3 regions of the Bacillus sp. FAU20 genome follow, and region 3 is predicted to be linked to each of the others. Evidence: predicted binding sites of a transcription regulator. Region 3 holds the regulator's gene; each other region holds the start of a gene.

Region 1 (10,347 bases), on a different contig from region 3:
ACGAACTTCTCCTGTTTTCGTATCCATAAATGTGAATGCACCTTGGAATTTATCGTTCGGATAATCAATGATATTATTATTTAAAATATTATCAGCAAGTTTCTGTGCTTTCGGATCTAACGTTGTATAAATTTCTAAACCGTCAGAACCGATATTAGCATCTGGTAATTCTTTTTCTACTTCTTTCACAACTGCATCCATAAATGCAGGGTATGGCATTGTTTGTAGTTGAGCTGCAGGCTTAAGCCCCTTTTCTACGTCAACTTTTGATGCTTCTTCCATTTCCTGTTTTGTTATATATCCATGTCGGTTCATTAAACTTAGAACAACATTTCTTCTTTCTGTTGCTTTTTGAACATTTTCTTTTTTCGTTGGATCATAGTTATTCGGTGCTTTCGGTAAACCTGCAAGCATCGCAACTTCTGGTAATGTTAAGTCCTTCAATTCTTTACCATAGTAGTTTTGTGCTGCTGTTGCGATACCATATGAACGATTACCTAAGTTAATTTTATTTAAGTACATCTCTAATATTTCATGTTTTGAATACTGTTGTTCTAGTTTATAAGCTAGATATATTTCTTGCGCCTTACGCTTTGGTGTTTTATCCATTGATAAGAAGTAGTTTTTAATAACTTGCTGCGTTATCGTACTTCCACCTTGAGAGCCATAATCTCCTTTAAGACTCACTAAAACAGCACGGGCAGTACCTTTAAAGTCTACTCCGCTATGCTCATAAAAACGTGAATCTTCTGTCGCTAAAAATGCATTTTCTACTAATTTAGGTATTTGATCATACGTAACATTCGTCCTTTTTTCTTTTCCATATTCATATACCAAATCCCCGTTTTTATCATAAATTTTTGAGGATAACGGATTAACAAGTTTTGCTTTTTCCAGTTTTGGTGCGTCCTTAATCATTACGAAAAAGGTAGCAACCCCCGCCACTAAACCAACAATACCAAGTAATAAACAAGTAATTAAAAACTTGCGAAAGAATGATGTTTTACCTTTTGGTTTTTGTGTTTTAGAAGCTGGCTGTTTTTTCTTTTTAACTTGTCGTCGTTCCTCTCGAGAACGATAATTTTCTGACATGTTACTTTCTCCTGCCTTTCAATTCTCCCGTTGATTTACTTAAAAATATTGAGGTCACCTTCTAAAATGAATTTGATTAAGAAAGTATATTGACCTGGAGCATTCAATATTTTCCTAATTCACAGATTATAAATTTTAGAATACTTCTTATACAAACTATTTTCACTTCTATTTTTCCTAATAACGCTGCCCCTCTAAGCATAGAATGTAAAAAGTGAATTTTTAATACCTCGTATAAATAATATACCTTTTTTTTCAAATGGTCAATATTTTCTTATTTATAAATCAAAGGTGAAATAAAAATAGCACAACGATATGTACTTCGTGTGAACTTCCTTATAATTACGTATAACAAATATTTAATATATTGCATATAAGTATAATACCTCTTTAATTATAAAGATTTCAACACCACAATACCGTTGCCTACAAAGAATTATTAAAAATGAAAAATAAGGAGTTGCATAATAATGAAGCTATCTCCGGTTACCTCAAAAAATATAGTTGCTGTTGGTTATAATCCTTTTTCTATGATTTTGCGAATCCAATTAAAGAATGGTATGTATGATTTCTTTAATGTACCAGAAAGCATTTATACTGGCCTATTACATGCACAATCTAAAAGTTATTATCATAATACTTACATTAAAAATTCTTTCCGCCACACAAAAATTTAAACTTAACACCCACTAAAAAAGAAAGGAGGTTAACCCTCCTTTCTTTTAAAAACATTTTGCAGATGAATTATCTTCGATTCCTCTTATTAATTTCATCATATGCTTGAATTTGTTTTTTCAAACGCCGATCAGCTTTTTTATCATGCACTACAAGAATTGCATGTATAACCCCTGGAACCCAAAATATTAATGTTAATATGAAATTTATGATTGCCTGAATTGGTTTTCCACAAAATAATACAGCAACAGGTGGAAGAAAAATTGCTAATAAATACATCATCCCTTGAAAACTCCTTATTTTGTATTTTATATATCACTTTTCAAAATATACGCAAAAAAACCTACTACCATTTTAATCTTAACCTGCCTCTAAAATCAATGTATCTCCTTCTATTTATATAAGTATTTCAGACTTTTCATTGTTTTCTAGCCTATTTTCTTCCTCTATTGCAGTTATTCCAATTGCGGAAATTAACGTTCCTGTCGCTTGTATCCAAATACCAATGAGTGCAATGATTCTCTCATCCTTCTTATCAAAAATACTATCTTTATTTTCTTTCTCATCTTTCAATACATTTAAAACACCTTGATACGCTTGTAATCCAGCTCCTAAACTTTGCATGGAGTTACCCAGTATAATAATTTTCTGTAATACATTTATATCCACCAAAGCTGCTTCTACTCCTAGAAAAGCACCAATCGATTGTAAACTGTTCCCTGTAATGATAAGATAATCATTTTCTTTCAATTGTTCATTTATATTAAAATATATTCCTATTACATTTGATATATTTCCTAATGCTAATAACTCAATTCCTATTTGATCAAGTAATTTACTTTGATTCTCTCTTTTTTCTTCCCCATCATCATAATTGCTCGCAATGATTTGTAATATATACCCGAGGGCTTGTAATGAGCTTCCTACAATAACAAGTTCCGATTCAACTTTCTCTTCTCCAATAAATCCTCTTGTCGTTCCAATAGCAGCTGTAAGATTCCCCCCTACTTGAAACCATGCCCCTGTCACTTTTAAACTGCTTGGATTCATTTTTATCACCTATTCAAATATTTTCTAAAGCTTTCAAAACAAACAAATCTCACCCTTAATCTTTTATTTTATTTTTCAGATGTAATTTTGTGAATGATATAATGTGCTACTAATATAAAAAGCACCTTAAAGGTGCTTTTTATATGCATGCTGGGCATGTCAATGAATCTCCATTTTTATCTATTGTTATATTCAATATATATTCAATTGCTTTATGTGACCAAGTTTCAGGTGTAGGCGATTCATTTATATATTGTGGCGCACATGACTTCAGCATTGGAGTACTAATACTCCCTCCAGGATCTAAAGCAACTACAGCCATGCCATGGGGTAATTCCAGGGCCATAGATTTAGTGATACCTTCAATTGCAAATTTCGAGGCACAATATGGCGCAAGCTCAGCTTCACCTTCTCTCCCCCAACTAGAACTCATATTAATGATAATTCCTTCTTTCCTAGATACCATTGCGGGAACAAACGCTCTTATTACATTTACTACACCATTCACGTTTACATTCATTACATTTTCGAATTCTTGAGCCGTAATTTTCCAAAGTTGTGCATTTTGATTTACAATCGATGCATTATTTATTATCAGATCGGGAGCCGTATGTCTATTAAGTATATAATTTGCCCAGTTATTAACTTGCTGAGAATCTGAAACATCAATTACTTGGAAATCATGTATTTTACTGTGCTGTTTTTTTAGTTCTTCAATTTTATTTTTTGAACGTCCACAACCATATATGTTCCACCCTAATTCATGAAATCGATCAACCATCGCACGTCCTAACCCTTGTGTCACACCTGTAATAATTACAGATTTACTAATTTCTTTTCGCTTCATTTCTCTCATCCTCCTTCCCTATATCTTACTCTCTTCATTTTTATTCAGCGATTTACTATAGTATCAACTCAACTCATACTTTAGTAATGGTTTTGATATTGCATACATAAGCAAAAAAAGTAACCATCATGGTTACTTTTTGCTATATATCTAAAAATTCATTGTTTATTTCATTATTGTTTTTACATTTCAACTTCTCTTTTTCACATTTCTCACACTGGTAAATCCTTTTTTAAAATCCTCATTATCCTGCCTCTTAATAAAAATATATTTATGTTTACAATGCGATTCACCCAAATAATTTTTAAACCACTTTTTCAATACAACACATTCCACCTTTATGATAGAACCTTTATTTAGCTGCTTTATTACATACTTTTATTTAAATGTTCAATCTCATCTTGCAATTTTTTAAATTGCTCAAAATGCATGGTAATAGATTGGCTACTGCCATAATCAACATTTTGTTTCACTAATATAACACCCGTGTCATGAAAAAGCGCTTCAAGTTCTTTCCTAATAGACACTTTCGCAATATGAGCTGTTTTAATTGCAGATAAAATTGCAATTTCATTAAACTTTAATTTTATTTCATTTGGACAAAATGCGTCTTCAACTAATATAACTTCATTACTATAAATTAATGCAACAAGATTACTTGATTTGGCATCTGTTAAATCAACTTTTTTCATAATATCTTTCATTACATTTTGCCTCCTTTATTTTCATATATATCAATTATACAAAATTTTTAAAAAAAAATACTCAACTTTATTATATTAATTTTAACACACTTTTATTGAAATCCACGCTCCAAACGTTTTACTATTCCACAATTTTTATTGTATGAACCATCTGGACTATAACTCCATATAGTAATGTTAACAACTTATTATAAAGCAGGTGAAAATTATGCCCTCAGTTGTAGGAAATTTAGTTGTACAAAATAGCAATGGATCATTTAACTTAGGTGATTTCTACAACGTATCTCCGAAAGAAAATACGAAAGCTTATAATGGTTCCGGCGCATCAAACGTTGGTTTTGTTGTTAATACTTTTAGCGGTGTTAGCGCGACCAATACATTTGATTCTGACCTTGCAGATCAAAACCAAGTGGGTACAGCCTAATCTTATGTTCAACTTTCTGTATAGAAAATTTTAATTTGTCTATACTATAATCAGGCTGTTTGACAGCTCTTGTTGATTTTGGAGTACCCTATCTTTTTCTCCCTTTCCCTGGGGCTCAGCAGCTAGCACGAAGCTAGCTGCTTTTTCTTGTATTATTTGTCTCATAAATCAGAAATAAAAGAAGCTGCCATTTAATATTCAGCTTCTTTTACGTTATTTCAATAATATCCATAGCGTTAAATACGTAAGTTTTATAAAAGGCGTCTGTACAAATTACAATTTGTTTTACCGGATTGATATGTACAACAGTCATGTAGCTTGTTAGTATGTAACCATCTTCAAAATATGTTACCAATATTTCTTTCTCAGACAATAATGACGTTAATAATTTATCAGAAATTCTCTCTTTTGCTTCATTTGTTAAAAGCGGTTTTTGTACTTTTAATTTCTCTCCAATAATCTTTCTCATATTTAAAAGTTGTTCGGACATTACTGTAAACGGAACCCACTCTCTTTCTTCTTTTTGTATCTTTACATCGTTCATTTTTTATCTCCTTGATCATTTATACATTTATTTAGCCATACTATCCCTTAGTTATTTTTAATACTCACTAAACTCGGATTTACTTCTAAACTATAATTAGGTTACCTCTTAAAAGAACATTCGTTCTTATTATACACGAACTTACGTTCTCTTGAGAAGAGCCATACTTATTATTTCTTAACAAAAAACATAATTTTATTTATCTCCATACTTTTTTCCTTTATCAAATAAACTTCTCATTTCTTATATAACATGCATATAACAACTAAAAGGCGACTTCACCCAAAGTGAAATCGCCTTTTTCTAAAAAATATTTCAAAGCTTATTTTTCTATCCTAACTAATGTTCTTTCTGGAATACATAATTCATCTATATTAAAATGATTTATTTTTAAGTTCAATTCCCCTACTCGTTCCTTATCTTCATCACCAACCCAACAACTACATAATTCGAAATAGTCTCCATCTTCCAAATAACCTTCCATAATCTTGCATAAAGTTAAAAGTTTTTCTTTCGCTTCTTTTTTTCCTTTACATTTTGCCACTCGACAAGTTCAATTCCCCAACTAGTTGAAACCTCATACGTGTAATTTGTTTGGAATTGATAATCTTGTACAATTTCAAGCATACTTTCATCTGAAAAACACGGTCCAAAAACAATTAGATTATTAGAATCCGGATCCGTTAACGGAATTTCTATATTACAGCCTATGTAACTTGCTAAACTCATTTTATACTCCTCCAGTATTCGTATAAAAAATACTTCATAGTATATTTATTTACTCAAATATAAAATCCCTGCCTAAACGAAAAAGTTTTAAATTTTTATCGTTTATTAACCATCTATAACTGAAAACATATACTATGATGAACGAACTCACAAAGCATAAGAAAAGAGAGCATTTACAACACTCTCTTTTCTTACATACTCTATGGAACTTTACAAAACTGAATCAATGATTTTTATTATTATATTTTATTACATATACTTAGGTTGTACTATTATATGTAACTCTCTCTCTGTATCCGCTTTTTTCGGATGACGAAAATAATTAAGTTCGTACTTTAACACTTTATACTCAACCATCCCGATTTTAATCCCTTTCGTTTCTTTTAATATAGCTAATAAATCACTTACATTTTCATCATATGACTCAAAAATTTTCGCGCCGCCCTCTCCTTGAAAGATTACTTTCATATATTCTCCACCACCTTAATTTATTGATGTGGTAAATGACGCGTTTAAAACAATTCATTCTTTATCCTAAAATTTTCATATGAAAAAGAACATCCTTTCCAATCGAATGCTCAGCTTTTTACTAATTATCCATGTTAAATATTTATTCAAAAACATTATATGTATTATTTTTTAAATTATGTTCGATATCCATTATTAAAGAGTAAATATATGTAATAAACTTGCATAATGAAAACCTTAGAATATTCACTTTCGTTGAAATAATTATAATCCATAATTTCCCATTGTAATTCTTAATATTTAAATGTAATATTGTATTGTCTTACTATCTATTTATAACTCACACACTAATTAGAAAAAGGGAACTCTATATGAGTTCCCTTTTCTAATTATGATTACAGTCATTATTTCTTTTCTAGAAATTTAAATGTATCTTTAAATTCTTTATTATTCACTTTAATATCAGCATCTTTCAATAAATCATTGACTACTTGTTGTTTCCATTTACCTGTCGTATCTTGTAGTCTTTGTTGTTCTATATCTTTACGAATTTTATCCTTTACTTCATCAAATGGCTTCAATTCTTTTTTATCCGTCACTTTAATAATATGGTAACCGTAAGTTGTTTTAACCGGCTCACTTACTTGGCCTGCATCTAATTTATACGCAGCTTCCTCAAATTCTTTCACTGTTTGCCCAGGAGCAAAACTAGATATTTCCCCGCCCTGTTCCTTTGAACCAGTATCTTCTGAATACTGTTTTGCTAAGGCAGCAAAATCTTCACCATTATTTACTTTCTCCTTTATTTCTTTAGCCGTTTTTTCATCTTTCACTAAAATGTGACTTACTTTCATTTCTGGTTTATAGTTATCTTTCACATCTTTATCTGTAACTGTTGCTTTAATCGCTTTCTCAAATGCAATTTCTGGCTTCATTTTTTCTTTTAATTCATCTTCATTTTTCAACCCAAGTTGTTCTAAAGTCGATTTAAAGTTCTCGCCCATTTTATCTTTTGCTTCTTCTACTTTCTTTTTTGCTTCCTCATCTGAAACTTTATATTTATCTAACAATGCCTTACTTAACATCATTTGATATAAAGTACTTTCTCCATATTGTTGTCGTAATTCTTTACTTAATTCTTTCTCTGTAACATTTCCTACTTTTGATGTTACTACGTTGTCTGAGGAACCACATGCAGATAATGCTAGCATCATGCATGAAATAATTGTTCCAATAAATATTTTCTTCTTTTTCAATTCAAATACCTCACTTTTATCATTATGCAAATTAACTATACACAGTCATTGTGAAAACAGTGTGTTTTCTACATGTAATTCATTTCATATGAGTTGACTATGTATCATGTATTTTCATTTTTAAATATAAAGAGTCTTCTTACTATGCATAGTAAGAAGACTCTTTATATAATTCTCAAAAAAATATAGCTTCTATAGTTGCTTAATAATTACATGTTTTTCAGGTATCCAACTATTCTGCCCGATATCTACCGCATTTCCCACTCTACCCCACACTCGAAAAGATTTCGATCCATCTATGTTTCCTTTATAATTCATACATTCAGGCTCTTCATAATAATTTACTCCGTAACCGACAGGATATTTTGAAGTTGCATAAAACCATTTCACATTAAAATGTTTTAAATATACCCACTGCTTATCGTTCCCTAAACAAATCATATCTTGCTCACCGCCTCCCCAATAACCTGCTAAGATTAAATATGGAATTTTCTGAGTGAGTGTACCTGTAAATTGGGGATTCATGGGGTTTTCATATAAATTTATTCCATATCCATCAGGATATTTCGAAACTGCAATACCAATGCCATTCGGTTGCTGTGTATACACTATGTTAGATTGATTTGCTTTGTTGGAATCTATAAACCAAGAAAGTGACTTATTTCCTACTAATCGATTCAGATCACATTTCCCAATCCCAGGAACATTCCCTGAATCCGTATATTGCCACATATCACATGAATATGCTGGCTTATTCCCTTCATAACGAGGGATCCATACGAAATCAGCTTCAATATTACGTGCTCCAAATGATAGATACGTGTGATGCCCTACATATAATCCTACTTTTTCCGCACCTAAACGGCGTAATTCATCAATAAATGCCTGTGTCCCGCCTTGCATATCTGCCATCGTTTGAACTTCTACGTCCGCTACCCAAAACTTAGCAGATTGATCACCACGATTCCAAAAATCTTGCGCCTCTTTCTTCGCATCAGCAATAGATATAAAACGGCAAAAAGCATAATTACCAAATGGGATACTATGCTTTTTCATTTCACTAACATAATTTTGATACATAAAATCCACCGTATTAGAGCCATCTTGAACTCTAGCAATCACTAAATCTAGCTGAGATGCTGCAATATCCCAATTGATAGTTCCATTCCATTTTGAAATGTCTACAATATACCCCATACATTCCAGCTCCTTTTGAATGTCCTATTCATAGCTAGTTTTATTGTAAGCCTCAGCTCTCTAAAACTAGCTATCTATAATATAAGTAAAAAGAATCTTTACCGTTTTTCAAAATATATTCTCTTTCAGAAATATTTCTATAAACTTTAACATGTATGCCACATAAAATATTCGAAATACACCCTACTATTCATTTATTATGTAATCTCGTCCTACCAATCATTTTTACATATATTAGAAAAAATCCCCTATATTATTAAGTTATAACTTTCAGTATCGATTTCCTTTCAACTAAAAAATTTCATCCCTCATTTTCTATATATTCTTAAGTCAAAATTACTACCTCTACATGAAATTTGAGATTTAGAAAAATTTTAATTAATTGAAGTTTACTCCTTTTAAATCACAATTTTCCAACCTGAACACTATTGGTGCATAAAAAAAGACATTTTCTATTAATGAAAATGTCTTTTTACAGTTTAATAAAACAACTTTGGTGCTAAATCTGTATTTTGTAATTCTTGATTTTCACTGCTCATAACACAACTTGTGGAAAATAGAATTGGGATACCACAAATCTCATCATTCATTACATCACGAAATACATTGGCAGCAACACCTGTAAACGTTTGACATAAGTTAGAAATATCGTCATTGAAAAACTGAATGACTTCCGCAGCGAAAACCGGAAAGACAACATTCGGTCCGCCAGGGAACTGAGGCTGTACCACAACTTGTTCAAAATAAGGATTATTTTCTAGTGCTACTTGAAATAAATGAGCTATTTCAAATGCATCTAGTGGACAAGGAAATGGATTTACAATTTCATTCTCATTATTCGTTACAATAACTGTCACACTTACATTCCCAAATTGTACAAAAGATTTTAAAAGCGTTGCTAATGCTCTCGCTTTTTCGTTGCTTAACGCATGCACTAAAATAATATAATTACCACCAACAGGAATAAGTGGCCCAACTGTAACAGTTGGATCAGCACCTATTGAATTTTTCAATTCATTAAAATATGTGATCCACGGTGGCGAAAGCTGAGCTTGTACATTTTCTTCCACTACTTTATATTACCTCCTTATACCATTCTTACTAACATAATATGTAACAAATTAAAAAATGTATTAGTTATATTAACTATTTTCGTATTTATTGATTATATTAATTAAACATTTTATTTCGCATTCTCAATTTCCCTTTTACATCTTTAAGCACTTTTACTACTATGAAATTCTTTATTATAAGCAAATCCACTGAAATTTCATATTATACTAATACGACTCTATATCCATTAAATTATAATACTCAATATTAGGAGCTGATTTCATGGAAAAAAAGCCTATCGTGTTCAA
Region 2 (10,347 bases), on a different contig from region 3:
CACCCGGTTTCACAATATGATTAAAATTATGTAATACCGTCTTATCGCCAAATTTTTTCGTTACATCTTTTAACTCAAGTACTTTCTTTCCTAGACGACTTCCGCTTAGTGCAATATCAACTGACTGTTTTGCAGCTGGTCCTTCTTGTGCCTTTAGCTCATCAAAACGCTGAATACGCGCCTTTTGTTTCGTAGAACGGGCTTTTGCACCACGACGAATCCAAGCAAGTTCACGACGATATAAATTTTGGCGTTTCGATTCTTGTGCCAATTCTTGCTCTTCACGAAGTGCTTTCGCTTCTAAAAATGTACTATAGTTTCCTTCGTAGCTATATAATTTACCATTATCTAATTCAAAAATACGATTCGTCACACGATCTAAGAAATAACGATCATGGGTTACAAGTAATACCGAACCTGTATATCTCGCTAAATATTCTTCTAACCATTCAACTGTCTCATGGTCAAGATGGTTCGTAGGCTCGTCTAAAATTAATAAATCAGGTGTTTCAATAAAACATTGTGCCATTGCGATACGTTTTTTCTGTCCACCAGATAAGTTCCCAACAATTGCAGTGAAGTCCGTAATTCCTAATTTCGTTAAAAGAGATTTCGCATTTGCATTTGCTTCCCATGCACTCATTGCATCCATACGTTGCTGCACTGCAAATAATTGTTCCTGTACTTTTTCATTACTTGGATCTTTTTCAATATTTAATAGTGCTTTTTCATAATCACGAAGAAGACGAATTAAAGGTGTATCACCATGGAACACTTGCTCTAATACTGTCAGTTTTTCATCAAACTCTGGTTGCTGTGATAAATAACTAATTGTATACCCACGTGAATGCGTCATATCACCTGTATCAGGAGTTTCTAATCCTGCAATAATTTTTAATAATGTCGATTTACCAGTTCCGTTTACACCAATAATTCCGACACGTTGTCCTTCTGTAATACTACATGATAATCCATCAAATAACGGCTTTTCCCCATATGATTTTGATAAGTTCTCCACAGTTAACATTTTCATATTTGTGCATTCCACTCTTTCATAAATTGTTCAATAAACTGTTCCGTATAACGATGACGAATTTCAGCCTCTTGTTTTGCTGCATTCGTATTCATTAAATCTTTTAATTTCAAAAGTTTTTCATAAAAATGATTTAAAGATGGATCATTATTTTTTCTATATTCTTCTTTCGTCATTTCTTCACGCGGCGGAATAGTTGGGTCATACATTAATCTCCCTTTCGCCCCACCATATGCAAATGTACGAGCAATTCCTATTGCACCAAGAGCATCTAAACGATCCGCATCTTGAACAATTTTCCCTTCAAGTGACTCTACTGTGCCGCCATGGCCACCTTTATAAGACATATTGGCGATGATATGAAGAATATGTTTACTTTCCTCTTCTTCAACCCGTAGCTCTTCTAACCAATCAGAAACTTTTTTCATTCCTGCTTCTTCACTTTCATTTAGCTTTTCATCTGCCACATCGTGAAGTAATGCTGCCATTTCAATTATAAAACGATTTCCACCTTCTTGCTCAGATAAAGAAATCGCCATTTTATGTACACGTTCAATATGATACCAATCATGCCCACTCGCATCTTTTTCTAAAATATGTTTTACAAAAGTAATTGTTTTTTGAATTTTTTCTTGTTTTGTCATTTTATCTTCACCCAGTTACTTATTGTAACACGCCCGCATTTTTTCATCACATATTTTCTTGTCCGCCCATACACTAGGTGGTAGGCATCATCATGAAGGAGGAATAAACATGTTCTATAATAATCAACCGCCTTATCCAAGGCAACCATTGTATCCTCAACAACAAGAACAGAGATACACAGAACAATACGAAGAACAAGAGTTACAACAGCAAGAACCACAATATGACGAAAACCCATATGCAACAACGCAAAACCAAGAAACTGAATTTCAACAAAATCCATATGACGCACGTCCAAATTATGAATATCCTCAAAATCCATATGTAATACCACAAAACCAAGAACAACAATATCAACAAAATCCATATGCAGCACCACAAAACCAAGAACAACAATATCAACAAAATCCATATGCAGTACCACAAAACCAAGAACAACAATATCCTCAAAATCCATATGTAGCACCACAAAACCAAGAACAACAATATCCTCAAAATCCATATGCAGCACCACAAAACCCATACACAACTCAACCACAACAACCGCAATACCAACAACAAATGTATCAACCAAACTACGACGCACGTGTCTCACCACCTAAACCACCAACAATAGATCCAACTCAACCACAAATTTTACCGCCTGGACCAACACTAGACATTACACAACCACAAATATTGCCACCTGGACCAATTACTGAACCAACACAACAACAAATTCAACAAGTTGTCGGTACACAGTTTTTACCTTTCAAGAAACCCGTACTAGATTTCGTAAAACCATGGGTAGATTACGGTTTAAATGAAGCAAAACATACATCACACGAACACGCATTAACAGAAGTTGCTGCCATTATGTTTTTAGTTGGTAAAGGCTTCAATCCGACGATTGCACATTATATCGTTGAATCTTGGGAGAAGAATGAGCAGTTTTAGGGTTGTTTATTTGATAAAATATAAAAAACACAAAAGTGCCAAACCCCTTATACCACAAGGGTTTTGGCACTTTTTAATATCTAAAACAAATTTTATTGAAATAATTATTTTTATAGATTTTCATACTTTTTTATATAGTACGTGAACAAAATGTGAGCAAATATGTGAACATATACAGTACAAAATTACACCTTTGTATACACATTTTTAGAAACATCTTACGTTTATCAAACAATAACCAAAAGACGTACCTGCAACCTCATCATATAAATAATAGATATTAAAAAGAGGACACTATAAGCGCCCTCTTCCTTAGGTTTTAAATATGTTCTCCATGATCCATAAACACTTCAATTGCTTCGTTTTGTGGTATGTCTTTTACATTAGTAAGACCAAAAGTAAAAACAGCGGATAACATCATCATTAATAAGATTGCTTTTTTCATTTTAGCGCCCTTCTTTCTATGCTATTTTTGTCTGCATCTAAAGCGATGTGCAAATACTTGCTTGCTTTTCTGTGATTTTCTGAACCATAGAATATTTCACCTAAAAGAGAAGCATATTCTTTTACCCATTCATATAATTCTTCTTTTTCAAAATACGAAATACCTTCTATAACCACATTTTCTAATTCTTCTTGCGGTACATAGTTATGTACTGCTTTTAAAATTCGGAAATGATGACGATAACATAAGTCGCTAATCTTATAGCCATTCTCAATATATTCATTAGCGATATGACTATAACCTAACTTAAAATGTTCTCTTGCTAAAAGAAACATAGTTTTAGCGTTATTTTCTAATGAATCCTCTAAGTGTTTAATTGCTAACTCTGGCATGTTTTGACTTGCGTATAAAAGTCCTAAATTATGCTTAACTCGTTTAATAAGAAGTTCATCATTAGATTTTTGGAAGGTACCTAGTGCTGAAAGTAAATATTCCTCTGCACTTTCGAATTCATTTAGTCGAATGTGTGCCATTCCTAAAGTATTTAAGCATGCTGCAGTTTTTAATTCATACCCTGGACTAATTGAAAATACTTCATTCGCCTTTGTAGCAAATTGAACTGCTAAGATCGGTTTTAATACGTGATAGTAATGGACTGCAAGCCAATAATTAAATTCAGCTTTTTCAATTTCATCATGCATGTACTCTAAAAACGTTTCAGCTTTTTCAAATTGCATTCTTGCTTCACTATGGTTTGCTTTATTAATAGCGTAAATTGCTTTAAATAAATGATGATAGTACTCTAAAAATGTTTCTGTAGACTCTGGTAAAGGCTCGATTTTGTCCAGAATATCTTTTGTACTATCCATATCCCGAATTAGCAGTTTATACCGTGCATTCAATAAAGCGTAGTAGACTAATATTGTTTGGTCTTCCTTAATATTATTGATTTTATTTGCAATATCTTCTTTTATTTTCTGAGACTGTAATACACGTTGTGAAATCATAGCTTGATACCAGTCGTTTAATAATTTTGTGATTTCTTCTTTAGAAATAATGTCAACACTCATCTACTTCTACCCCCTTTTGTTAAATGTTATCATGACATGCTTGTTTGCATAAATAAGTTTTTGAATATTCTAACTTGAAAAAAATATTTTTGAATATTCATGTTAACAAAATGGTCCCTTTTCAAACCCCAAAAAAGAACACACGTTTGTTTGTAGTGGAGTTAAAAAAACAAAAGTGAGGTATTACATCATGGAATATAACGGCTTTCCTGTAGTATATTTAACCGTTTGCTTCAATACCGGAGCAATACGAGGAAATACATAGAATGTTTGAGGAACAATATAAAGTACCTAAACCTTTTTTAACACAAGATACTATGGAACGAATAGAAAGAGCGTTAATGCAATCTTTTCACGAGGAAGAAGAAATACATACCTCATACTATCGTGATGGAATGGTGCAAGACATGTACATAAATGTATTACATATTGAACCGATGACGAAAACTATATATTGTACAGATGCTTTTGGTTTGAATACTAAGTTTAAGTTTGATGAATTGGTGAATATAAATTAAAGAAGCCGCCCGACAGTACTGAAGTGCACCCCAATTGTTAGACACAGCCTAACAATTGGGGTGCACTTCACATATATAGGTGGCTTTTGTACGACAAAAAAGAGCTCTGCTATACAGCAGAGCAAAAGAAAAATATATAACCCTATAAAAATAATACAAATTATTGATACTTTCAAAAGACGAAATTTAAATTTCCATCACAATAATACCTATGTTTAAGTATGAAACATTCTACCTTCACTATAGCTATGAATATTCTTATTTTAGAATTCCATAGTATCCAAATAGCTCTTTGAGAGATACCTCAATACCGAACTTCTTCAAAGAATCTTTTCTTTGTTCAAAGAGAAGTTCTAAAACTTTTTTCTTCTCTTTGTCTCTTCCATAATGAATCAACCTATGACAGTTCGGACATATACTAACTATATTTCCAACAACATCTAAACTATTTTCAAAATCATGTTGCATTCTTAACGGTATTAGATGATGGGCCTCCATATAATTTTTTCGGCTGGCTTCCGATACAAATGTTTCATGTGTGTCATCTATTTCACATTTAAATTCTGCCTGTTTAATAGCTTGTTTAGCTTTTTTCGGATCACGAGGCCATACTTCCCTACCAGATTCCATTTTAGTTTTTTTTCGATTTTCCGGTTTCTCTTCTTCTGCAATCTTTACTTTACTAAAATCCGAATCAATATTAGCCTGATACATATCTTCCTCTTGCTCATCCTCAGAAAGAATAAAGCTCTCATTCAACGCTTTAATAATATTATCAATAGATTTATATTTTGCTAATTTAATTTCTAATTTTGTTGAATCAATATTAGTAAATCCTTGTGGTGTATGGTTCAATTTGTAGCCAAAGAAAGCTGCGAATTCGATTGCTTTAATGTTTACAGGTTTTAGGTCCTTAATAAAATAGATGTATTCCCAAGTTTCATCATTATCGTTTGTTTTCTAAATTTTTCTAGCCACATCTGGGTTATGAGTCTTAGCAAAAATTGTCCCGAAAAACTTAAATTCCCCTTTAGAATATGCTAAAATCCCGTCACCCTCTTTTAACTTTTCCCATCTATCAACATTTGAAGAACCAGGAGTTGCTCCCCACATACATACATTCTCATGTAATTCATTATCTTTAAGTTTAGTTACTGTATCGGCATCTAAATCTGCTAAACATGTAGAAATAGGATATGGTTTTTCAATAGTAGCTTCCAAATTTTTTATAGCACTATCATTACTTGCAGTAAAAAGATATAACATATTTAATTCCACCTTTTTTAAATTTCATTATATTTCTTTTTAGAGTCTCGAGATTTCTCTACTGGATATTTTTTATTATTTTTTCTATTTTGTTTATAATAATCTCTTCTAAATCAATATCCAATTGATCTGCCAACTCATCTTTCATGTCTTCTTTTTTTGTTTCTACAGCTTCCTCACTGCTTTTCCACTGAAAATTCTCCAACAACTCACTCGCCTCTAAAGAAAGAGAAATAGCTAAATCTTTAGGGTTGTGGAACTGCTTCCAGTTCCTATCGTCCCGAAATTTTAGGACTTTCTCTAAAATAGTTTGATTCATTTTTTGAATCCCCCAGTTACTTTTCATTGGTAAACTCTTCTATAATTACACATAACCATTTACTTCCATTGCAAAAAAATATGAATATATAAATGTAAAAGATTAAAATAAAAATAAGTACATATGTTTTATTAGGAGGTATATGTATGTCCAACAGCACTTCATGGTTAGATGAAATTATAGCAATATTAACCGAACTAGATGGAGCAGGAACACTGAATCAAATTAAAACAAAGGTTATGGAGCGTAATAAAATTGACTTGAATAGATACCAACACGAACAGTCTATAGCTGCAAGAATTAGAAAGACCATTTATCAACATTCAAGTGAATGTGATATTTACAAAGGTGAGCAAGATTTATTTTATGCTGTAAATGGTAAAGGAAATGGTTTGTGGGGGCTAAGAGATTACGATAATAATAGTAATTCTGATTTAATAGACGGCGAAGAAGCATTTGCTGAAGGTAGACAAATCCTTAAGGCACACCTATCCTACGAGCGCAACAGCAAAGTAATTAAATTGGCTAAGGAGCGATTTAAACAACTACATGGTGGGAAGCTGTTCTGTGAAGTTTGTGGTTTTGATTTTTATAAGGCATACGGGGAATTAGGAAAAGATTTCATTGAAGGTCATCACACTGTACCTGTATCAGAGCTTAAAGAGGGCTCTGTAACCAAAGTAGAGGATATTATAATGGTATGTGCTAATTGTCATAGGGTGCTGCATAGGAAGAAGCCCTGGCTGAGTAAAGAAGAACTGCAACTGTTATTAAATAAACTGTAAGATTTAAAAATAATAAGAGTCCTTTTATAAGCAAGGACTCTTTGGAATAATATTACTGGTTGGAGCAATTAGCTTTTGCTAGCTGCTCTTTTTATGGATTCACTACATAAACTTCTTCTGCCCACGATTCTCCTATTAAATAGTTATTGATGGAAAAGTAATCATTTCTAGGTACATTCAAAATCAATTCATTTATACGATTAATTGTGTGAGAATTATGATGTGTGATTTCTCCTAATTCCTTGTACTGCCTTACGCTTTTTTTCCATTTCACAATTACAACATTATTTTTTTGTAACTGTTTAAATTGCTCTTGTTTTTCAAAGTTTTCAAAATTCATATCAATTCCCCTTTGTATGAAAATGAAATTTCTATAATAAAACTTTATAAGCTTTATATATCCATTCTTCATCTTTGTCTTCTTCCACATAAAAGATTTCTATTTTTATTTCCATACCATTTTCCATTAAAACGTGCGCTTCATATTTCCCATCTACATAACTAGCACAATCAATATTGTCTGCTACTATTTCTCTCCATTTATCAGGTAAACTATCATAAAAACGTTCAATGGCCGCTACTAAAACTAAATCTTCTAAATGAGCAGTTTTAGGGTTGTTTATTTTTAAAAACATCAAAAATGCCAAATTCCTTATATCACAAAGGATTTGGCATTTTTAAGTATCTAGAACACGCGCTAAATTTAAGGAGAAATTAACAGACATGCGTCCGGTATAATGCCGTGTCCACACCCAAGAATCGGTTACATAAACTAACGTATCTAACCTGGGAAATCAATTGGCCTTTTTCCCTTATAGTAACACTCTCTTCTACTAAGACCTTTTCTTTCTAGGGCCTACAATTAATTTAATCGCTGTTCTTTCTTCATTATTGATAGAAATCTCTTGAAATGCTGGAACAAAAGCTAAGTCAATACCACTTGGAGCGACGAACCCTCTTGCAATCGCAATTGCTTTAATCGCTTGATTTATAGCTCCAGCCCCAATCGCTTGAATTTCCACATTACCACTTGTTCTTAGTACTCCTGCTATTGCACCTGCGACTGAATTTGGGCTTGATTTTGAAGATACCTTTAATATATTTTCCATGTAAGTTGCTCCTTCTATTATTTAATCTCTCTTTCGTTACAATTTTAAATATTTTAGCGTATCTTTAATTACTATTCACACCAAAAACAAATGATGCTTCATATGTACATTATTCTATATTTTCTGACTTCTTCCTGCTCAACTACGCAAATAAAAAATAAACTAAATAATCTAATATACATACAATTAAATATCATAACTTCACCAAATGATAACATCCATACAGCTAAAGGTAATATTGCTATTTTGTCAGACGAAATTAATATAGTAAAGTGAAATTTTAATGAGTGGGGGTTTAGTTCATCCCCCATCTAACTTCTTTGCTTTCCCTGAATTTTGAGGTGGGAGTCTTACTGCTCGGAAAATAGCGTGATAAACGTTTCCTTGTTACTTCAATCCATTTAGAAATTCCATTGATTTTTCTATCAAATTATGAAGCTTATCATCTTCAAAAGGTGTTACAGGTAATACCCAAATACTACATTTCATTATTTGACCGCTTTATATTCCAAATCTATTTCCTTTTATAGTACAAGCATACATGCCAATTGCAATTAATTTCCACATACTACTATATGGTTTTAATTTATTAAGAATCGGAGGTAATATTATTTCTTCACATTCAGATGCTATTTCAGCATCTTTTTTTATTGAATAACAGTTTTCTTCAACTTTTATTATCTCACCCCACATAAAAAAGTGCAGAATTCTTTCTAACACAAGATTTCTGCACTTTTTTATTATGCTTATTTATTCTTCCTTATTTCTCTACATAAACCGACTTAACAATCGTACGATTATATGGTTTTCCTTCTTTATTCATCCCTTTTATATCCATCGTAACGTTATATACTCCCGGTTGTTTTATATCTTTCAAAGCACCTGAAAATGTATTCGTATGAACATTTTGTAATTCATTAAATTCAGAGACTAACTTACCTTCTTTATTAACGACTCTTACTGTTATGGAAAGATCCCCTTTCATTTCAGGTGCTACAGGTGATTTTTTGAGTTTATACTCAAGTTTATTTACTTTAACTTTTGTAGGCATTCGAAGAACAAATGGTGCGTCATCCTTGTAATCGCTCACAACTAAATATGCATCTTTCGACTGCTTCGCCATCATTTTGATTTTCCATTCGCCTACTTCCAATTTATCAAACTTAAATGTTCTAATTGTCGCCCCATTAAAGAAAGATTCGCCTTCACCAGTAGTTATAGCGCTATCTTTATTTGCATAGATTTTTCCTTTTGGAGATACCATTTGTACTTCTACATCAGAAGAAGCAGTTAGTACAGAAACTATTCCTTCAGCCTTTTTATCAACAGAAATACTTTGCTCTATCCACTGATTTTGTGGTAATTCGCCTCCTAAAATATTTTGATTTGAAGTTGTATTTAATTGTTCTAGATTTTCATTTGAACTATTGCTGGGTGCTACTAAAGCTGGTAATCCCACATTTGTCGTACGTAAATATGGTTCAATTCGTGCAAAAACAGCTGATCCTTTTCTTATATTGTCATGATCAAATCTGGAATCTGTAAATAAATGTGTACCGTACGATAGCTTCGCACTCCATTCATTTACTAGTCCGTCATTTGAACCGTACGATGATAAATATAACCCGCCCATAGATAATGCAGAAAATGTTGGTCCCCAGCTAGTTCCAGTAGCCGTATAGTAACGGTTTAATTTAGCTGCTGGGTTGTTATCTATTATTGAACGAAACTTTGCCATTTCACCTATTTGTAACGAATACGTACCATCATCTTTTTGACCTAATATAGAAGCAAGCCACCCTGCCCACCAACTATATGACAAATCTGCTAAATTTGAGCCGTGATGCGGTGTAGCAAGTGTAATAACATTTCCAACAAATCGATTCGCATCATATTCAACTAATGCGGCTTGTGTATCAATACCACCTTTACTATGCGCTACAATATTAACTTTTTTACCGAAATGATTATATATCTCTTCAAGTTTTTGTGCTAACAATTTTCCATTATCCCACTGACTAGCCGAACCTTTCCCCGCTGCATCATACAATTGTATAAACACTGTTTGATAGCCTGCTTTTAAAGCATAATCATACATATCATTTATATCATGATATACTGTCTTTCCATACCAACTATCAGCATTACCATTTCTTCCTTGTACAAAGAGAATTGGCGGTTTATTCTCATCATAATTAGCTGGTTTTTGGCCTAAAAACCA
Region 3 (10,347 bases):
GTTATAACGCAGTCTTATTCAGAATTTCGTTAGTTCATTTTCTAAATTTAGGGAATAAATATAGTTTAGTACCTTGCAATAAATAATACTAAGTGGTATATTATGGATAAAACGGGTACCGTGTATTGAACAGTACTGAGATAGGGAAGGAGGATGGCGCTTGAACGTTCAGTTTAAAAAAGGTGTGCTTGAACTTTGTGTATTAGCACTTGTAAAACGTAAAGATAGTTACGGTTATGAACTTGTTCAGCAAATTTCTAATAAATTTTTAATATCGGAAGGGTCAGTATACCCTTTATTACGTCGTTTGACGAAAGAAGGGTATTTTCAAACGTATTTAAAGGAATCTACGGAAGGGCCACCTCGTAAATATTATCAATTAACAGAGCAAGGGGAGACGCAATTTCATTTGTTAGTAACAGAATGGCGTGATTTTGCGAAAGGGGTACAAGAAATTATTGAAGGGGTGGAATGGGATGAGTAAAGAAGGGTTTCTTAAAGAATTATCAAGTTATCTTAGAAAGTTACCAGAGGAAGAGAGGCAAGATATTTTATTGGATTATGAAGAGCACTTTCAGTTTGGACTAGAAGAAGGGAAAACTGAATCGGAAATAATACAGGGCCTTGGTTCTCCGAAAGTAATCGCGAAAGAATTACTTGCGATGTATCGCTTTGATGAAATGAAAAAAAATCCATCGACTTCAAATGTGACAAGAGCTGTTATGGCAGCGATTGGACTTAGTTTGTTTAATTTTATTATTGTGTTAGGCCCGTTAGTCGCAATTATTGCTTTTATATTTTCTTTTTGGATCGGTGGTATTGCTAGTGTAGTAACACCATTTTTCGTTATTGGAAAAGTATTTATGGGTACTTTTATATGGTTGGATCTTTTCGTTAGTATAACGTTTGTTGGAGTAGGTTTATTGTTATGTATTATCGCTTTTTATAGTACAAAGTGGTTTAAGAGATTGTGTGTACGATATGTAATATGGAACTTCAAAATGATAAAAGGAGAGTAAATGATGAAAAAACTATTTTTAATCGCTATCGCTTGTATCATTATTGGAGTAATAGGAATTTCCCAAACATATGAAAAAGCAGTACAGACTGCTGAAAAAGGCGATAAAGAAAATGTAATTAAAAACGAAACATTAAAAAATATAGAAGTTAAGTTAGATGCCGGGGATATTATTGTCCAAAAATCTCCTGACTCTTCTTTTTATGTAAAGCAATCGGGAGATGTACGTAAACAAGAGATTCGTATCGCAGAAGATGGTGACACATTAAAAGTTATTGGGGAAAGAGAAAAAGGTGCTTCATTTGATTTTTCTTTTTACGATTTTAGGTTTCAAACGTCTAAATTGACTCTCCTTGTGCCCGAACGCTCTTACCAAGATGTAAAAGTAAATTCATCTGCTGGACAAATCGAAATGAGTGATGTGAAAAGTGATAGCGTAAGTGTTAGAACACTTGCTGGAGAAGTAGAGTTGAAACAAGTAACGGCTAAGAATGTGGAGGGATCGACAAAAGCTGGTGAGGTGAACTTTAAGAAGGTATTAGGGAAAGTGACCGCAAAAACAACAAGTGGGGAAATAAATATTCAAGATCATGATTCTAAGTATAATCTAGAAGCAAGTTCAACTGCGGGAGATATAGATATTACTTTATCGGAAAAACCACAAGATGCGGTAATTACTGGGCAAAGTGCTGCGGGAGATGTAACAATTTTTAATGAAGAAAATAAAAATGTAACAATTGGAAATGGTAGTAAAAAGATTAGCGGTAAAACGGCTGCTGGAGATGTGACGATTGAAACTCGTTAATAAGAAATAGAATGCATGGAAATCTATCAAAATACAAAAAGAAGATAATTACCGTATGTAAATAAGGTAATTATCTTCTTTTTATTATTTTTAATGTAAATCACGATATACGCCAATTACTTTCCCGATAACTGACACTTGTTTTAAAATGATAGGTTCTAACGAAGAATTTTCTGGTTGTAGACGGAAATGGTCTTTTTCTTTATAGAAACGTTTAACAGTTGCTTCGTTATCTTCTGTTAAAGCGACTACAATTTCACCATTATATGCAGACTGTTGTTGGCGAACAACAACTAAATCTCCATCGAAAATACCAGCTTCAATCATACTATCTCCAGAAATACGTAACATGAACACTTGGTCTGCTCCAGCAACAATACTAGCTGGAAGTGGGAAATGTTCCTCTACGCTTTCGACCGCCGTAATTGGTAAACCAGCAGTAACTTTTCCGACAATTGGAACTTGAATAACAGATTGTGTTTCCGTATCCATTCGGTCTTCGCCTAAAATTTCAATGGCACGTGGTTTTGTTGGATCGCGTCGAATGTATCCTTTTTCTTCTAATCGTGATAAATGTCCGTGCACTGTAGAACTAGAAGCGAGGCCGACTGCTTGACCAATTTCACGTACGGAAGGTGGATATCCTTTTTCTTGTACTTTTAGCTTAATAAAGTCGAGAATGTCTTGCTGGCGTTTCGTTAACTTTTCCATGTTTTCTAACACCTCGTTTTCTTTCATTTTTCTTATTAATAAGTATAACATGTGAAAAAACATTCTACAAACATAAGTTCGAACAAATGGCGGATTTATGTTACACTATAGGGAAATAATAGGGAGAAAGAGGGGTTCAAAATGAATGCAATTATTTATGCACGTGTGAGTACAACGAAAGAAGCGCAAGAAACATCATTGTTACGTCAAAAAGATGAATTATTGCATTTAGCTGAGCGCTATCAAATGAATGTTACTAAGGTGATTGAAGAGCAGGCTAGTGGATATACAATTGAACGTGACGGTATATTAGAGGTGTTGGATACAATTCGAGACGAACAAATTGATGTGTTACTTATACAAGATGAAACGCGCCTTGGTAGAGGAAATGCGAAGATCGCATTAATGCATTGCTTACATAAAGAAGGCATAAAAGTATATACGCATACACATAATGGTGAATTACAATTATCGGATTCTGATTCGATGGTATTAGATATTATTGGTATTGTTGAAGAATATCAAAGAAAGATTCATAACTTGAAAATTAAACGAGGCATGCAACGTGCAGTAGAAAAAGGTTATCGTCCAGAAAATAATTTAAAAAATCGTCATTTAAGTGTAGGAAGAGAGAAAAAAGAAGTGCCAATTGAGGAAATTGTACGTTTGCGAAAAAGTGAACTCACGTTTGAAGAAATCGCAGCAACATTACGTGGATTTGGTCATAATGTTTCAAAGGCGACTGTACATCGTAGATATGTAGAGTATACGAAGCAATTGCTTGATAAAGAAGAGTAACTATTGTATGATAATAATCAGTTTTGATTAGAAGGGGGATTCGAGATGATTAATCACGAACTCGTTGAACGCATTAACTTCTTAGCGAAAAAAGCAAAAGCTGAAGGTTTAACTGAAGAAGAGCAACGTGAGCGTCAATCGCTACGTGAACAATATTTAAAAGGATTTCGTCAAAATATGTTAAACGAACTTAAAGGTATTAAAGTTGTTAACGAAGAAGGTACAGATGTTACACCGACGAAATTAAAAGCTTTAAAAAAGCAAGATAATGCAAAATTAAATTAAAAGATGGGCGAAGCCCATCTTTTTTATTTGTAAAAATCGTTATTTAATAACTTTCCAGTTGTTATTAACAGTTGCTTCTATCGTTTTATGTTCCAATATATAATTAGCGATAAGTTCAGACATATCTATGGGTATATCTTTTACTACCGGTTTGTTTTGAAACATAAAAAAATTTCCCCCGCCACTTGCACGATAATTATTCATTACAACGTCATATTCTTCATTCATATTAAGAGGAGCACTGTTATGCTGTAAAGATTCTACTCTTTCACCAATTGGTTTTGAAATGTTTAATACGTATGAAATCCCTTCCCACATATCATAATTATAATGTTGTGGCTTTGGTTCTATGTAGATAGGACTTACGGTGATTGATCCATCTGTTTTTAATGTGAAATAAGAAGCAGAGAGTTCAAGAGCATCTTTTATATCTGCTCCAGTTATTCTAATTACTTTTAATGTGTTTGGATAAATATAATTAGAAACGATATCACGCATTGTTACATGTTCAGGGAAACCTGGAGATGTATTATGGAACAAACTTGTACAAGAAATTGATACATTAGCTATATTCATCTGTATTTTATTTATGAATTCGATAAAAGGATGATCATGCAAACGAGTTTGCATAGCATCTGAAATTTGCATGTCCCCCTGAATGATTCCAATAGGTTGATCAAGCCACTTTTGTGTTTTCTCTTCGTAATCGGCTACCAATGAAAGTACATTTTGGTCCGCCTCAACTCCTTGTACAGATAATAATTCAGAAGAACTCTCTTTTTTCACCCATTTATGTTTTGTTTTTTCGAATGTTATTTTTACTTTTCCAACTGAGTGTCCATTGCATCCAGTCTGTAAAATTGTTACACCGTTAGCCATCGTATGAGAAATTTCTCGGTGTTGATGACCTGTTAGTAAAAGATCTATACCTTCAATTTCATGGCACATTGCATATCCTTGGTTTTCTCCTGTTAACACTTCAGTCGGTACCCCGGTTTGTAAATCTCGTTCAACTCCCCCGTGATACGCTACGACTAGTAAATCTGGTTTCTCATGTTTGCGAATGTAAGAAACCCATTCTTTTGTAGTCTTTAATGCATCTTCAAATAGTAAATTTTTAATGTGATGGGGTTGTTCCCAATTGGGAATGTAATGCGTTGTCACTCCTAAAATAGCAATTTTTATATTTGATTCAATATGTTTTATTACATATGGTTTCCCGAAATAAGGTTTTTTACTGTTTTTATCTAAAATGTTTGCTGATAGGTACGGGAAGTTCGCAGTAGTCACAGCATTATTTAATATATCCATCCCGTAATTAAATTCATGATTGCCGATAATTGCAGCGTCATACTGTAAGTAATTCGCTAATAAGGACATTGGGTTTTTTTTGTTTTTTTCGTATGTAACATAATGATAAGTAAATGGTGTGCCTTGAATAAAGTCGCCATTATCAATTAAAAGAACGTTTGTATTTTGGGAACGTTCTTTTTTTATAAGAGTAGAAATTTTAGCTAAACCAAGTTCTGCTGGGGAGTTATCTTGGTAGTGAATAGGATAAACAGTGCCATGTATATCGCTTGTTAATAAGATGTTTAAAGTTACAGTTTGATTTTGTTCCAATATGACTCACCTTTTCTATTGTTATCTTCCAATTCATCATATCAAATATGTGAAGAGAATTTTAATGTGAGTGTATAGAATGTGTAAAGATTCTGTAAATAATCAATTATTTGTAAAAATATGTGATATATTTCTTCATGTTTATGAAAGGTTATTTTATAACAATGAAAAATGGAGGCATTAACATGTTGAAAAAAGTTTTTGCAATGAGCACAACAGTTGTACTAGCAGCGGGATTATTAAGTGGCTGCGGGACGAAAGAGTCAAGTGCAAGTAAAAATGAAGATACGAAAAAAGGGTATGTACCGAAGACTTTAAATGTTCAATTTGTTCCTTCTCAAAATGCGGATACGTTAGAGGCGAAGGCAAAACCGCTTGAGAAGCTATTAAGTGATAAGTTGAATATTCCAGTAAAAGTTAGTATTTCAACGAACTACAATACAATTGTAGAAGCGATGGCATCTAAACAAGTAGATGTAGGATTTTTACCACCAACAGCGTACGTATTAGCACATGAAAAGAAGGCTGCAAATGTAATTTTACAAGCACAACGTTTTGGAGTAGATGATGAAACGGGAGCCCCTACAAAGGATTTAGTAGACTTTTATAAATCTGAGTTTGTTGTTAAAAAAGACTCTAATATAAATAGTGTAAAAGATTTAAAAGGTAAAAAGATTGGTTATCAAGATGTAACATCATCAGCAGGGTATGTATGGCCTGCAGCTGTTCTATTAAAAGAGGGAATTGATCCGTTAAAAGATGTGAAACCTGTTACATTAAAAGGTCACGATCAGTCGCTTATTGCTCTTTTAAATGGTGACGTAGATGCGGCTGTTGTATTCCAAGATGCTCGTAATATTGTAAAAAAAGATTATCCGAATATATTTGATCAAACGAAAATAGTGAAATTTACTGAGAAAATTCCGAACGATACAATTTCTGTACGATCTGATTTAGATGCAGAGTGGAGCAAGAAATTACAAGATGCTTTCATTGAAATTGGAAAGAATGAGGAAGGTCACAAAATCATTAAAGAAGTATATTCACATGAAGGATATGTTAAATCTGATGATAGTAAATTTGATATCGTTCGTGAATATGGGAAGAAAGTAAAAACGCAATAATACATATGGAAATGGCAGCTAGCTGAAAGGGGATGTTTTCAGTTAGTTTGCCGTTTTGAATACATAGAAAGTAGGTAAGATGTGTGATAGAGTTTCGAAATGTTTCCAAAATGTATCCGAATGGCACAAAGGGATTGAATAATATAAATTTAAAGATTCAAAAAGGTGAGTTTATTGTAATGGTCGGATTATCTGGAGCTGGAAAATCTACACTTCTCAGGTCCATAAATCGTCTTCATGAGATTACCGAAGGCGAAATCATGATTGAAGGTGAGTCTATTACTGCTGCAAAAGGAACAGATTTACGACGTATGCGTCGGGATATTGGTATGATCTTTCAAAGTTTTAATCTTGTAAAGCGATCAACAGTATTAAAAAATGTATTAGCTGGTCGTGTTGGATATCATTCCACATTGCGTACAACGTTAGGTTTGTTTCCGAAAGAGGATGTGGAGCTCGCATTTCAAGCGTTAAAAAGAGTGAATATTTTAGAAAAAGCATATGCACGTGCTGATGAATTATCAGGAGGACAACAACAACGTGTATCGATTGCTAGAGCATTGGCGCAAGAAGCGAAAATCATATTGGCAGATGAACCTGTTGCGTCGTTAGATCCACTTACGACAAAGCAAGTATTAGATGACTTAAAGAAAATTAATGAAGATTTTGGAATTACAACAATTGTAAACTTACATTCTATTGATTTAGCTAGGCAATATGCGACGCGTATTATTGGATTACATGCAGGCGAAATTGTTTTTGATGGTTTAGTAGAAGAGGCAACTGATGAAAAGTTTGCTGAAATTTATGGGGACGTAGCTCAGAAAAGCGAATTATTAGAGGTGGCAGTAAAATGAATGACGTGACGATATATTCAAATGAAATACCGAAGCCGCCGAGTAAATTGAAACATATGTTAACGTTTATTTTAGTTATTTTAATGCTGTGGAGTAGTAGTGTACAGGTAGATGCATCATTTTCAAAACTGGTAGATGGTTTTCCAAATATGGTAGATCTATTGAAAGAAATGGTGCCACCTGATTGGAGTTATTTTCAAGTTATTACAACAGTGATGTTAGATACAATACGTATGGCGATTATTGGGACGACTTTAGGGTCGATTTTAGCTATTCCACTGGCACTGTTTGCGGCAAGTAATGTGTTTACTAGTACATTTTTATACAGTCCAGCTCGATTGATTTTAAATTTTATTCGAACGATACCAGATTTATTATTAGCGGCAATTTTCGTAGCTATTTTTGGAATAGGACCACTTCCAGGTATTTTAGCTCTTACTTTTTTCTCAATTGGGCTCGTGGCGAAATTGTTGTATGAGTCAACTGAATCAATTGATCCAGGCCCGTTAGAGGCGATGACAGCAGTAGGAGCAAATAAAGTGCAATGGATTGTTTATGGGGTAATTCCGCAAGTGAAAGCACATTTTGTCTCCTATGTTCTGTATACATTTGAGGTGAACGTACGTGCAGCAGCTGTCTTAGGTTTAGTAGGAGCGGGTGGTATTGGATTATATTATGATCGTACACTTGGATTTTTACAATATCAACAAACTGCATCTATAATTATTTATACCCTTATTGTTGTTTTGTTAATTGACTACATTAGTACATTGTTGCGGGAGAAACTATAATGAATAGAACGACGATGATTGTGCCAAAACCGAAGAAACCGAGTATATATCGCTGGATTATTTTAATAGCACTTACAGTTGTATATGTATGGGCCTTTTCAGGAGTGCCATTAGAGGGGATAAAGGACACAGCAGGTGAAATCACGAAAGCAATTATGACAGGGATATTGAATCCAGACTGGTCGTATGTATCTTTGCCAGATGGTGAAGATTTATTACATGGATTAATTGATACGTTGGCAATTGCGATATTAGGTACATTTATTTCTGCATTTTTATCTGTTCCGTTTGCCTTTTGGGCGGCAACGAATATGAGTAGTGGAAAATTAACTTCAGGATCTGGGAAATTTGTACTTAGTTTTGTTCGTACGTTTCCTGAATTAGTTATGGCTCTTTTATTTATAAAAGCTGTTGGTCCAGGCTCTTTTGCAGGAGTATTGGCCTTAGGATTACATTCTATTGGAATGTTAGGAAAACTATATTCAGAAGGAATTGAAAACATAGATAATGGACCGACGGAAGCGTTACTAGCAACAGGAGCAAACCGTTTTCAAATACTTTGGTATGCAGTATTGCCACAAGTATTACCAGATTTTTTATCGTATACGTTATACAGGTTCGAAATTAATGTACGATCTGCTGCCATTTTAGGTGTTATTGGAGCAGGTGGTATTGGTACGCCTCTAATTTTTGCGCTGAGTTCACGCAATTGGTCTCGTGTTGGGATTATTTTATTAGGTATCATTTTAATGGTAATTATAATTGATTTGATTTCAAGTTCGATTCGGAAAAGGATTGTTTAACTTATTTGAAAAGCATCGAAGTTAGATGCTTTTTTATGTTTTTAAAAACGTAAGTATAGAAGAAATTTGTATAAATATACAGATAATTCCCTTTCTTTTTAAAATAAAAATAATGAAAAAGTATGTCATATTGAATACCCATACATTCCCGGAATCATTGATTTTTTTATAAAAAATCAAAAAAACATCAACATATTTGTCGATACATGTTGTATAATCTTGCGTGGGAAGCTATCATATAAATGTATAAAACGTTTACTAATATAAGCGAAGGGAAGAATAGCATGTCACATTCAATCGAACAACTTTCTATCAACACGATTCGCACATTATCCATCGATGCGATTGAAAAAGCAAACTCTGGTCACCCAGGAATGCCAATGGGTGCAGCACCAATGGCTTATACATTATGGACTCAATTTATGAAACACAATCCAAATAACCCAACGTGGTTTAACCGTGATCGTTTCGTATTATCTGCAGGTCATGGTTCAATGTTATTATACAGCCTACTTCACCTATCTGGTTATGATGTAACAATGGATGACTTAAAGAACTTCCGTCAATGGGGAAGCAAAACTCCAGGACATCCTGAGTATGGTCATACAGCTGGTGTAGATGCAACGACTGGTCCACTTGGACAAGGTATTGCAACTGCTGTAGGTATGGCAATGGCAGAAAGACATTTAGCTGCTAAATATAACCGTGATGCGTATAATGTAGTAGATCATTATACATACGCTATTTGTGGTGATGGAGATTTAATGGAAGGCGTTTCTGCTGAAGCATCTTCATTAGCTGCTCATTTACAATTAGGTCGTCTTGTTGTGCTTTACGATTCAAACGATATTTCATTAGATGGCGATTTAAATCGTTCATTCTCTGAAAGTGTAGAAGATCGTTACAAAGCATACGGATGGCAAGTAATCCGTGTTGAGGATGGAAACGATATTGAAGCAATCGCGAAAGCAATTGAAGAAGCGAAAGCTGACGAAAAACGCCCAACGCTAATTGAAGTAAGAACGACAATTGGTTTCGGTTCTCCAAACAAATCAGGAAAATCAGCTTCACATGGTTCTCCACTTGGTGTAGAAGAAACAAAATTAACGAAAGAAGCATATGCTTGGACTGCTGAGCAAGACTTCCATGTAGCAGAAGAAGTATATGACAACTTCCGTAAAACAGTACAAGATGTTGGTGAAACTGCGCAAGCTGAGTGGAACACGATGCTAGGTGAATATGCGCAAGCATACCCAGAATTAGCAAACGAATTCCAAGCAGCAATGAACGGTCAACTTCCAGAAGGTTGGGAGCAAAACTTACCAACTTATGAATTAGGATCAAAAGCAGCAACTCGTAATTCTTCTGGTGCTGTAATTAATGCAATTGCAGAGTCTGTACCATCATTCTTCGGTGGATCTGCTGACCTTGCTGGTTCTAACAAGACATACATGAATAACGAAAAAGACTTTACAAGAGATGATTACAGCGGTAAAAACATTTGGTACGGTGTACGTGAGTTCGCAATGGGT

Evidence for each region. Region 3 encodes LexA, which represses DNA repair genes until DNA is damaged. Its sites were predicted from a motif close to CGAACATATGTTCG; they were not measured.
Region 1: AC0OM3_RS24020 (YolD-like family protein) is a predicted target of LexA. The motif match lies at 5,473-5,486, and genes of this name have one in related genera.
Region 2: AC0OM3_RS23375 (YolD-like family protein) is a predicted target of LexA. The motif match lies at 4,269-4,282, and genes of this name have one in related genera.

Annotation. Positions count from the first base shown of each region.
Region 1 covers NZ_JBVYHY010000026.1:403,273-413,619, reverse strand. Annotated here, with positions in the region: gene AC0OM3_RS24060 (transglycosylase domain-containing protein) at 1-1,092, opposite strand, end outside; gene AC0OM3_RS24055 (KTSC domain-containing protein) at 1,563-1,769, shown strand; gene AC0OM3_RS24050 (YqaE/Pmp3 family membrane protein) at 1,837-2,049, opposite strand; gene AC0OM3_RS24045 (DUF6944 family repetitive protein) at 2,164-2,817, opposite strand; gene AC0OM3_RS24040 (SDR family oxidoreductase) at 2,957-3,664, opposite strand; partial or broken gene AC0OM3_RS24035 (hypothetical protein) at 3,807-4,000, opposite strand; gene AC0OM3_RS24030 (hypothetical protein) at 4,033-4,368, opposite strand; gene gerPF (spore germination protein GerPF) at 4,577-4,792, shown strand; gene AC0OM3_RS24020 (YolD-like family protein) at 5,001-5,336, opposite strand; gene AC0OM3_RS24015 (hypothetical protein) at 5,659-5,820, opposite strand; gene AC0OM3_RS24010 (KH domain-containing protein) at 5,835-6,065, opposite strand; gene AC0OM3_RS24005 (hypothetical protein) at 6,315-6,533, opposite strand; gene AC0OM3_RS24000 (peptidylprolyl isomerase PrsA) at 6,938-7,789, opposite strand; gene AC0OM3_RS23995 (glycoside hydrolase family 25 protein) at 7,982-8,986, opposite strand; gene AC0OM3_RS23990 (hypothetical protein) at 9,466-10,056, opposite strand; gene AC0OM3_RS23985 (hypothetical protein) at 10,322-10,347, shown strand, end outside.
Region 2 covers NZ_JBVYHY010000026.1:277,131-287,477, reverse strand. Annotated here, with positions in the region: gene AC0OM3_RS23400 (ABC-F family ATP-binding cassette domain-containing protein) at 1-1,033, opposite strand, end outside; gene AC0OM3_RS23395 (HD domain-containing protein) at 1,030-1,677, opposite strand; gene AC0OM3_RS23390 (hypothetical protein) at 1,787-2,614, shown strand; gene AC0OM3_RS23385 (hypothetical protein) at 2,934-3,059, opposite strand; gene AC0OM3_RS23380 (response regulator aspartate phosphatase) at 3,056-4,129, opposite strand; gene AC0OM3_RS23375 (YolD-like family protein) at 4,396-4,647, shown strand; gene AC0OM3_RS23370 (HNH endonuclease) at 4,906-5,502, opposite strand; gene AC0OM3_RS23365 (restriction endonuclease) at 5,608-5,925, opposite strand; gene AC0OM3_RS23360 (nucleoside triphosphate pyrophosphohydrolase family protein) at 5,972-6,259, opposite strand; gene AC0OM3_RS23355 (HNH endonuclease) at 6,379-7,017, shown strand; gene AC0OM3_RS23350 (hypothetical protein) at 7,109-7,357, opposite strand; gene AC0OM3_RS23345 (hypothetical protein) at 7,389-7,664, opposite strand; gene AC0OM3_RS23340 (stage V sporulation protein S) at 7,851-8,126, opposite strand; gene AC0OM3_RS23335 (hypothetical protein) at 8,628-8,846, opposite strand; gene AC0OM3_RS23330 (esterase/lipase family protein) at 8,887-10,347, opposite strand, start outside.
Region 3 covers NZ_JBVYHY010000003.1:1,025,312-1,035,658, forward strand. Annotated here, with positions in the region: gene AC0OM3_RS05735 (PadR family transcriptional regulator) at 161-484, shown strand; gene AC0OM3_RS05740 (DUF1700 domain-containing protein) at 477-1,019, shown strand; gene AC0OM3_RS05745 (DUF4097 family beta strand repeat-containing protein) at 1,020-1,823, shown strand; gene lexA (transcriptional repressor LexA) at 1,914-2,534, opposite strand; gene AC0OM3_RS05755 (YneB family resolvase-like protein) at 2,676-3,332, shown strand; gene AC0OM3_RS05760 (DUF896 domain-containing protein) at 3,378-3,617, shown strand; gene AC0OM3_RS05765 (bifunctional metallophosphatase/5'-nucleotidase) at 3,657-5,240, opposite strand; gene AC0OM3_RS05770 (phosphate/phosphite/phosphonate ABC transporter substrate-binding protein) at 5,426-6,364, shown strand; gene phnC (phosphonate ABC transporter ATP-binding protein) at 6,448-7,221, shown strand; gene phnE (phosphonate ABC transporter, permease protein PhnE) at 7,218-8,012, shown strand; gene phnE (phosphonate ABC transporter, permease protein PhnE) at 8,012-8,815, shown strand; gene tkt (transketolase) at 9,100-10,347, shown strand, end outside.